Regions from separate parts of the Bradyrhizobium amphicarpaeae genome, predicted to be linked through region 3. Evidence: riboswitches for the same ligand, from Rfam matches in the RefSeq annotation. Region 3 holds a riboswitch; each other region holds the start of a gene.
What was found. Region 3 has a riboswitch for cobalamin ahead of CIT40_RS12590 (energy-coupling factor ABC transporter permease). Riboswitches for the same ligand answer to the same signal wherever they lie in the genome.
Positions count from the first base shown of each region.

Region 1: linked by a shared signal. The riboswitch ahead of CIT40_RS06615 (TonB-dependent receptor) and the one ahead of CIT40_RS12590 (energy-coupling factor ABC transporter permease) in region 3 are both predicted to bind cobalamin.
Region 2: linked by a shared signal. The riboswitch ahead of CIT40_RS18065 (TonB-dependent receptor) and the one ahead of CIT40_RS12590 (energy-coupling factor ABC transporter permease) in region 3 are both predicted to bind cobalamin.

Region 1 covers NZ_CP029426.2:1,357,346-1,360,618, forward strand. Annotated here, with positions in the region: gene CIT40_RS06615 (TonB-dependent receptor) at 1-1,159, opposite strand, end outside; cobalamin riboswitch at 1,267-1,462, opposite strand; gene CIT40_RS06620 (alpha/beta hydrolase family protein) at 2,424-3,273, shown strand, end outside.
Region 2 covers NZ_CP029426.2:3,885,155-3,888,427, forward strand. Annotated here, with positions in the region: gene CIT40_RS18065 (TonB-dependent receptor) at 1-1,433, opposite strand, end outside; cobalamin riboswitch at 1,548-1,761, opposite strand; gene CIT40_RS18070 (response regulator) at 1,790-2,227, opposite strand; gene CIT40_RS18075 (ATP-binding protein) at 2,224-3,273, opposite strand, start outside.
Region 3 covers NZ_CP029426.2:2,759,448-2,762,720, forward strand. Annotated here, with positions in the region: gene CIT40_RS12580 (cobyrinic acid a,c-diamide synthase CobB) at 1-831, shown strand, start outside; gene cobA (uroporphyrinogen-III C-methyltransferase) at 828-1,559, shown strand; cobalamin riboswitch at 1,593-1,811, shown strand; gene CIT40_RS12590 (energy-coupling factor ABC transporter permease) at 1,849-2,526, shown strand; gene cobF (precorrin-6A synthase (deacetylating)) at 2,573-3,273, shown strand, end outside.

The DNA.
Region 1 (3,273 bases), 1.4 Mb from region 3:
TTCGGTTGATCAGGCCGGTGGCGGGATTGTAGGCGTAGCTTTCGACGTCCTTCCAGTGTCGCTTGGAGTTCAAATAATAGAGCGAGTTCTGAACCGATATTCCGTCGGCGACCTGCCATTCGGTCTTCACCTGATTCCAGCTGTCCTGGTATCGGATATGGCTGTCGCTGACGTTGTAGTTCTTGAAGCGCAGCGATTCATCGAGCCTGCCGTTGATCAGCGGCGTGCCGAAGTAGCGTGACGGCTGGCGGTCACCATAGTCCGTAGACAGCGTCCAGGTGACGTCTTCGTTCTGCTTGAGCTGGATCACGGCATGAAGGGCGACATTGGAGGTGTCGTCGCGGTCGACCCAGCCGTCGGACATATTGCCGGAGGCCGTGATCCGGTAGGCGACGTCCTTGCTGACCGGACCGCCACTGTCCACGGCAATACGCCGCGTCATGTTGGTGTCCAGCGAGATCTCGGCCTGGTTGCGGGGAACCCACAAGGGCAGTTTCGAAACGACGTTGATGGCGCCGCCCACCGCACCCGCCCCATACATCACCGACGCAGGCCCGCGTAGCACTTCGATGCGCTCGGTCGACCACGTATCGAACGGAAAGGTCACCGTCCCGGCGCCGATATAGAGCTGGGTGCCGTCGTACAAGGTCATGACGGACCCGAGGCCGGTGAAGCCGCGGGTGTTGAAGGAGACGCCGCCATTGCCGGGGGCCGGGCTCGCCGTGAAGCCGGTGGCGTTCTGCGTCACGGCCTCGAGGAGGTTCTGCTGGCCGCGTTCGGAGATGGTTTCGGCGGAGATCACCTCCACGCTGCCCGGCGTCTGCAGCCGCGTCAGTCCGAGCCGGCTCCCGGCCGTGCTGGCCCCGGTGAGGTTGAGCGTCGGTGCAGCGAACACGGGACCCGTCGAGCCGGCAACGGGTTTATTGGCGTTGGCAGCCGCGTTGCGTTGCTGGTGGGAACGCACGGAGCGCGCGGCCGCGGCGCGGCGGTTGCTGCGCGCAGCCGGCGTTGCCGTATGCTGCACCACCACGGGGTCGAGCGTCTGGGGCGATCCGCCGGATTGTGCCGAGCCATCGGTCGACCAAGCGAGGCAGGAGAGTGCAACTGAATTGAACAACGTGCGGCGATGCCGCAGGGCGAAGATTGTCTGGGAGGTCATCAATGGACTCGCGATAACGTGGCACGTCACCGCGAACTCAGCTTGGCCGCTGCCTCGAGAAAAAGGCAGCTCAACACTCACCAGGACACCCCGCCCAATGTGCTCGCGTGTGACCACGACTGACGGCAGGTCTCCTGGCTCGCGGGTCGTTGCCTGTCGCCGCCTTCCCAAGCCCGAAGGCTCAGTGGCAATTTGGCGAAGGCTCGCCGCTTACAGTTGCGGGGGCAGCCACGGCATTGGGAGATCCCCGCACCGTATTCCCTATTGATCTCCCGAAGGAGAACCGTCGCAATCAACCTAGTTTCATTTGCAAACAGCTGTCAACCGGGAGTCTCGCGAAGGCAGATCAGCGCGTCGCGCCATCATCGGGCAAAGTGCGGAAGTCCACCGGTCGCAAGAACCGGTCGCCGGATGGGGCAGACGGCAAGTGCCGAACACGTCGAGGAGGATGAAGTTCGTCCAGGCCAGCTGCCCGTCGGGCAAAACAGCAGATCCGCTGTCAAGCCTTCCTCTCGAAAACATTCCACTTTACCGAAATTCGGTTTTGTCGTATGTGTCCGCCGTCCCGGCCCACATGAGGGGCGGTCGTACGTCGTTTCGAGCGCGGGCGGGGATTGCGGTGGACGCGGGCGGCGTCAAGGCGGAGCTTGCGCGTGCAGGGCGAGAGAACCTCGTGAGCGCGCGCGAACCGCGAAGACGAACGGCGCTCCTGCGTACGGCAAAACCGCGTCGTCCTGGCCGTCGTTGCCACGGTCAAGCTGTTCGAAGATGCGCGCGAGCCCAACCGGGCGACCGGCATCGTCAATTCGAATGGCGAGGGAGGCCAAAAGGAAAGTTCGGCTCCCGGGAGAGCGCGGCATATTGGCCGTCAGACCATCGCGCAGGGAAGGCCTGGTTTCGGCTGCCCTGTGTCTCCCCTGTGCATTGCGTGTGCATCCATTGAGCACGGGGGTCTTTACGGGTGCCAGCCGGCGCCCGGCCTTCCCTGCACCCTTTCTTTCGAGAGGGTGTGAAGAGGAGCACAACTCGGGCAAATCATTGCCGCGAGACCGCGAACGTGTGGCCCACCCACCTGCGACAATCGCGCACGGTTCGACAGCCCGGTTCCAACTTGGCGCGAGGCCAGGTGCAACACAATCTCAACCGAACCTGCTTAGGCCTGTCACCTGCTCATTCCTCGGTCTGATTCCACGGTCTCTTGCGACGGGTCTCCTGCATGACATCGGCTTGGCGTTTCTCTCTCCTGCTTCTCGTCCAGTTCCTCATGGGGGTTTCCGCCCACGCACAGGAGGGCCAGGTCGTCAAATTGTCGGCCGGCATCGAATATCAGCGCATCGCGCGCTGGGATGCCGATCAGCTCAACAAGATCCTGCAGGTCGACACGCCCGCTTTCGCCGGAATCACCGCGGCCTACAGCCCGGCGCGCAATGCCGTCCGGCTCTATCGCGTGACCTATTCGTCCGTCGTGCCCGAGCGCGGCAACAAGCCGACGATCGCCTCCGGGCTGCTCGCGATCCCCGAGGACAGCGGCACCTCGTTCCCGATGGTGTCGTATCAGCACGGCACCGTCTACGGGAAGCAGGAGGTCCCCTCGTTTCCGCAGCAGTCGCCGGAAACGCAATTGATGATCGCCCAGTTCGCCGGCCAGGGCTACGCCGTGATCGGCGCCGATTATTTCGGGCTGGGAACGTCGTCGGAGCCGGAAGGCTACATGGTCAAGGCGAGCCACCAGCAGGCGACCTACGACATGCTGATCGCAAGCCGCGCCGTGCTCGATCACCTCAAGCTCACCACGACCAAGCTGTTCCTCGCCGGCTGGTCGCAAGGCGGCTTCGTGACCATGGCCATGCTCGAAAAGCTCGAGCAATCGGGCGTCAAGGTCGACGCCGCCGCCACCGCGAGCGCGCCGGTCGATGCGTTCGTGGCGCTGAACGGCTTTCTCAATTTCCCGCGCAAGAACGATGCGAGCTGGGTGAATTCGCTGTTTATCCTGACGGCGTTCTCCTTCGAGAATTATTACGGGGTGCCGGGGCTCGCGCGCTCGCTGATCGCGGATGCCTATTACGATGTGTCGCGCAAGGCTTACGTGCGCGAACCCTTCGATCCGGCCGACG
Region 2 (3,273 bases), 1.1 Mb from region 3:
AACGGCGCGGCGGGGTCGAAATTGTCGCGTGCCGCAAGGCTGATGGTCTGCACCCGCGCGCCGTAGGAGACGTCGGTGGTGGGCGCTACACCCAAGGTGTGCTGGAAATAACCCGCGACCGTCTGCTGCCTGAGGTCGTAATTGTGCCAGGCGGCGAGCCCCTGCCCGGCGCCGCGGTTCTGCTCAAAGCTCGCATCGTAATAGTCGATGCCGGTCAGAAGCTGCGACGGCATGCCGAGCAGCAGGCTCTTCACGCTGAGCCGCGGCGTGATCGACCAATTCGTCAGATGGGAGCCGACATAGGTCGACGTGAAGAAGGCCGGAACCGGCGCCGGGCTGGAGAAGAACGCGCTCTGCTGCTTCTTGTCACGCACGCCGCCATCGACGATGAGATCGACGCCGTTGACCAGGGTCCTGGTGAAGCCGGCCGTTGCGCTGAAGCCTTGCTGGTTGGCGTAGTTGAATGGCGTGCTGGTCCCGCGCCTGTTGGTCGCGAGCTCGTCGAGACCGATCGAGGGATCGACGGTGCGGCCACCCGGCAGCCGCAGCTCCTGATTGTCGCCGGTGACGGTGAGAAACGCGGTCAGTCCGGGCGTGGTGTAGTTGAGATTACCGACGCCGTTCTGCTGTGAATAGCGGTTGTTGTCGCGGTAGCCGTCGGTCCTGACCGTATTGCCGTAAACCGAGGTCGACCACGGGCCGGAATTGAGCGAGGTCGAGACATTGCCGAGCCGGGTGTTGAACGAGCCGAAGCCGGCCTCGATGCGCGCGCTCACGGGCGGTCCGCCGACGCCATTTTTGGTGACGATGTTGATCACGCCGCCGACCGCATTGTCGCCGTAGAGCACCGCGCCGGAATTGCCGCGCGTGACCTCGATGCGCTCGATGGAATTGAGCGGGATGGTGGAGAGGTCCACCTGTGCCATGTCGACGTCGTTCAGCCGCCGGCCGTTGACCAGCACCAGTGTATTGGCGGTGGCGAAGGCGCCGAAGCCGCGCAGGTCCACGCCGGTCTTGGCAGCGATCGGGCCGCCATAGAACGTCGTGATCTGGGCGCCCGGCGTCTGCGTCGCAATGATCTCGGCAAGCGTCTGCGACGGCGAATGCGCGATATCCGCGGCCGTGATGACGGTCGTGGCGGCCCCGACGATGCCGCCGTTACCGGCGGCAGCCTCACCGCCGGTGCCGGATGAGCCGGCGCCATGTCGCGTCGGCGCGACATCCGCCGTCGCCCGGCGCCTGGTCGCCTCGCCGTCACCGGTTGCCCTTGCGCGCGTGCGGTTCTGATCGGAGGGCTGGGTCACTTCGATTGGTGGCAGCTGCTCGGCCAAGACCCGCTCGGCGAAGGCGGGAGACAGATCGAGCGAAGGCAAGGAAACCGATGCGAGCAGGCCGGCGGCAAGGCGCCTGGCGGCAGGAACGACACGGGACACGATGGCAACCTCGGTATGACGTCAGTGGCACGTCACAGCGAACGAGGTTTCACGGCAGAGCCATGGATTGCTCCGGTGAAGCCGATGTCTGTACTCCCCGACCGACATCTTCGCGTGTGACCACGGCTGACGGCAGGTCTCCTGGCTCGCGGGTCGTTACCTTGCGTCGCCTTCCCAGGACCGAGTTTCCCAGTGGCATGAGACGAAAGATTCACCGCTTACAGTTGCGGGGGCAGCCGCGGCGTTGAGACAAGTCCCGGCGATGGGACGTCCCGCACCACATTCCCTTTTGATCTCCGTGAGGAGAACCGTCGCCGGTCATTTAGGGGCCAACGCCTCGGCGAGTCAATCGACGGCTACGCCAAGGGACAGGTCTGCGTGGCCGGAAGCTCGCCGGGGGGAGCGGTTTCGTTCCGCTCGCTCTGCGCCGCTAGAGCCTGGCGGAGCGCGGTCTCCAGGTCCTGTTGCTGAAACGGCTTCTGCAGGATCGGAACGTGGCGGAAGTCCGCAAGCAAGCTCGCCGGACCGTAACCGGTGGCGAACACGTAAGGTATGCCGCGTTCGGCGATACAGCGCGCGACCTCGAAAGTCTGCCGCCCGTTGAGGTTGACGTCGAGGACCGCAACATCATACGAGAGCGCAGCCGCCTTCGCGAGCGCGTCATCGACGCGCGAGGCCATGCCCGCGATCTCGCAGCCGGCATCGACAAGGGAATCCTCGAGCAGCATCATCACAAGCGACTCGTCTTCCACGACGAAGACCCGCTGGCCAGCGAGATCGGTTTCAGGTTTCATGAGGGCCTCCCGGCAGCCATTGTTGCGATATCTAATCCGCCCAGGGTGGCGCGGATTTCATGCAGCTGCGCGCGAATGACGCAAACGACGCCTTCGGGCGCGAAGCGCAGATCGACGTCGGCGCCGCCGAATTCGTGCGACAGCCCTTGCTGAATCAGGCGGGTGCCGAACCCGCGCCGCGACGGCGGGACCACGGCGGGACCGCCCAGCTCGGTCCAGCACAACTCGAAACGATCATCGACCTTCCAGGCGAGGTCGACGGTTCCCGAGCCGTTCGACAGGGCGCCATGCTTGACGGCGTTGGTCGCAAGCTCGTGCAGCGCCATCGAGATGGCCAGTGCAGCCGAAGGCCGCATGCGCAGATCCGGCCCGCCGAAATTGAGCCTCGCACTCTCCGGCTCGGCATGCGCGGCGAGAGCCTCGGTCACGACCTCTCTCAGCTCCGCCGCCTCCCAATTTTCCCTGACCAGCACATCGTGTGCCTTCGACAAGGCGATCAATCGCGCATCGAACGCCCTGCGCCCCTCCGTCAGGCTCGATGCGTTGCGCAGGGTCTGGAGCGCGAACGACTGCACTGTCGTCAGCGTGTTCTTGACGCGGTGATTGAGCTCATTGACCAGCAGTTCGCGATGGCGCTCCTGGCGCTTGCGCTCGGTGATGTCGATGGCCGCACAAACCGCGCCCTGGAATACACCGGCGGCGTCGACGATCGGAGACGCCTGGAAGATCGCGGTGACCGAGGAGCCGTCATCGAAGCGGAGCTCGAGCTCCTCGCCGGCGACTTCCTCGCCGCGGGCCGCGCGGTGGAGCGGCAGTTCGGACGTTTCGACCGGGACGCGATCGCGAAGGACGCGGCAGGCCGGACGGTCGCCCTCGCGCGCCGACAGCGACATGTTGGCATCAGGCCGTACCCGCAATAGCCGCGCTCCATAGGCATTGCCGAACACGCGCTTCGCTTCGCGGTCGTAGGTGAACCAGACCGCGGTCGGCACGGTGCTGACGACAGCCTCCAGCCGCGCGGCCTGGCGGCGCTGGATCTCCTCGGC
Region 3 (3,273 bases):
GCTCTCGTGCGGCATGCGCTCGACGAGGCCGGCATTGCCGTGTTCGGCGCGCTGCCGCGCCATGCCGAGATCAGCCTGCCGAAGCGGCATCTCGGCCTGGTGCAGGCCGAAGAGCAGGCCGAGATCGGCAAGCTGATCGACGAGGCCGCGCGTTTCGTCGCCGAGCATGTCGATCTCGACGCGGTGCTGCGCTGCGCTGCGTCCTGGTCGCTGCAACCCGCCGTGAACGGGCCGAACGTGACGCCACCGGGGCAGCGCATCGCGCTCGCCCGCGATGCCGCGTTCTCCTTCGTCTATCCGCATATGCTGGAAGCCTGGCGCGTGGGGGGCGCGGAGATCTCGACATTCTCGCCGCTCGCCGATGAAGCGCCTGACGCCGGCGCCGATGTGTGTTGGCTCCCCGGCGGCTACCCCGAGCTCCATGCAGGCAGGATCGCGGCCAGTGCGCGTTTTCGCAGCGGCTTGCGCGCCTTCGCCGAGACCCGGCCGGTGCACGGCGAATGCGGGGGCTATATGGTGCTGGGTACCGCTTTGACCGACGCGGACGGCATTCGCCACGAGATGACGGGCTTGCTTGGCCTGGAGACCAGCTTTGCGAAGCGCCGCATGCATCTGGGCTATCGCCTCGCGACGCTGGACGCGCCGATGCCGGGACATAGTTCCGGCGCACGCCTGCGCGGCCACGAATTCCACTATTCCACGATCGTCGCCCAGCCTGACATGCCGCTGGCCGTGGTGCATGATGCCACCGGCGCGGTCATCGCCGAGACCGGCTCGCGGCGTGGCCACGCCACCGGCACGTTCTTTCATCTGATTGCGGAGGACCGGTGAGCGGATTCGTCTCCTTCATCTCCGCCGGACCAGGCGACCCCGAGCTTCTTACGCTCAAGGGCGCCGCGCGGCTGCGCGAGGCCGACGTCGTGCTCTATGACGATCTTGCCTCCGGCGCGATCCTCGATCTCGCCCGGCCCGGCGCAAATCTCGTCGCGGTGGGGAAACGGGCAGGGCGTGCCTCGACCAAGCAACATCACGTCAACCGCCTGCTGGTCGACTATGCCGCGACAGGGGTGCGCGTGGTGCGGCTCAAGTCGGGCGATGCCGGCATTTTCGGCCGGCTCGAAGAAGAGCTGGAGACGCTGCACGAAGCGGGCATCGGCTACGAGATCGTTCCCGGCGTCACCTCGGCCTGCGCCGCAGCGGCACAGGCCGGCATTCCCCTGACACGGCGTCACACCTCGCGACGGGTGCAGTTCGTGACCGGGGCCGATGCCACCGGAGAGTTGCCGCCGAACCTGAATTGGGCGGCGCTGGCCGATCCCGAGGCGACGACCGTGGTCTATATGGGCCGACGCACCTTTCCGGCGCTTGTGGCAAAACTGGTCGCGCACGGCCTCGCCCCGGATACCCCGGCGCTGGTCGCCGAATCTCTCGGCCGTCCCGACGAGCGGCTGGTGCGCACCACCATTGTCGAACTCGCCGATCAGCTTGCCCGCGGCGGTGCCGCTTCGACCGCCGCCGTGATCCTGTTCGGCGCGCTGGCGGGGGATTATCCGTCATGATCGGCCCGGCACTTGCGCAGGCTCGACGAAAGGGGCACACAGGAGGGGCATGGTGCTCAACGCGGCGCAAAGCGCCGGAGCATAATCGGGAATGGGGGTGGGCGGACCCAGTTGCGGCGCCCAAAACCCCAGCCGCCCCCGCGACTGTAAGCGGTGAGGGACTCCGATCAGCCACTGGGCCGCAAGGTCCGGGAAGGCCGGAAATCCCGGGGAACCGCGAGCCAGGAGACCGGCCGTGCACGTTTTGAGGCCAAGGCCGTCGGGTGTGACGGCAGGAAGGAATTGAGCCATGCATATCGAACCCGGTCTAGTGACGGGCGCCAAGCTCGTGTTGAGTTACGCAACCGGCATCGCCGCGGGCGGCGTTGCACTGAAGCTTGCGGTGGAGACCGTGCGTGAGCAGGGCGTTACGTCGTTCGCGGCGCGGACGCTCGCGACCACGGTCCTCGTCTTCGTCTTCTTCGAGATCCTGCCGCACTTTCCGGTCGGCGTCTCCGAAGTGCACTTCATCCTCGGCTCGACATTGTTCCTGCTGTTCGGCGCGGCGCCCGCGGCCTTCGGCCTTGCTTTCGGTCTCCTACTCCAGGGCGTGTTCTTCGAGCCCGCTGACATCCCGCAATATGGCATGAACGTCACGACGCTGCTGGTGCCGCTGTTTGCGATCCAGGCGATCGCCTCGCGGATCATTTCGCGCAACACCGCCTATGTTGATTTGAAGTATCGCCAGGCGCTGGCGCTGTCGACGACCTATCAGGCCGGCGTGATCGCCTGGGTAGCGTTCTGGGCGCTTTACGGTGCGGGCTTTGCGATGAGCAACCTCGCGAGCATCGCGACGTTCGCGGCGTCTTACGCACTGGTCATCGTGATCGAGCCGCTCGCCGACCTCGCCGTGCTGGCGCTGGCGAAGTCGCTGCGCGGCGTCACCGCGCCCGGCCTCGTCACCCCGCGCCTGCACAACGCGGCCTGAGAGACAAGCGAACGGGCGGCCAGCAGAGCCGCCCGTCGCGTTCGCGATGCTCACGCTCTCCCTGATAGGCATCGGTTGCGGCGATCCCGACCAGCTCACGCGCGCCGCTGTTCAAGCGATCAACGCCGCCGATCTGGTCTTGATCCCGCGCAAGGGAACGGCGAAGTCGGATCTCGCCGATCTCAGGCGGACGATTTGCGCGGGCGTGCTCACCAGCGACAAGACAGCCATCGCCGAATTCGATCTTCCCGTGCGCGACGCTGCTGAAGCCGATTACCGCAAGGGCGTGGACGATTGGCACGATACGGTTGCAGCGACCTGGTCGCAGACGATCGCAAACCATCTCGAAGGCGAGGGCAAGGTTGCGCTGCTGATCTGGGGCGATCCCTCGCTCTATGATTCCTCATTGCGCATTGCGCGGCGGCTCAATCCCTTGCCTGGCATCGAGGTCGTGCCCGGGATCACCTCGATCCAGGCGCTGTGCGCGGCGCATGCGCTGCCGCTCAACGACATCGGCGAGCCGTTTCTGGTCACGACGGGGCGGCGCCTGCGCGAAGGCGGCTGGCCGCAAGGTGTCGATACATTGGTGGTGATGCTCGACGGCGGCACGGCGTTTCAAGCGCTCGATCCGGAAGGCCTGCAGATCTGGTGGGGCGCATATCTCGGCATGCCCGACCAGGTCGTCATGTCCGGCGCGCTCGCCGAAATTGGCCCGCGCATCGTCGCGGCGCGCCAGGAGGCGCGCGA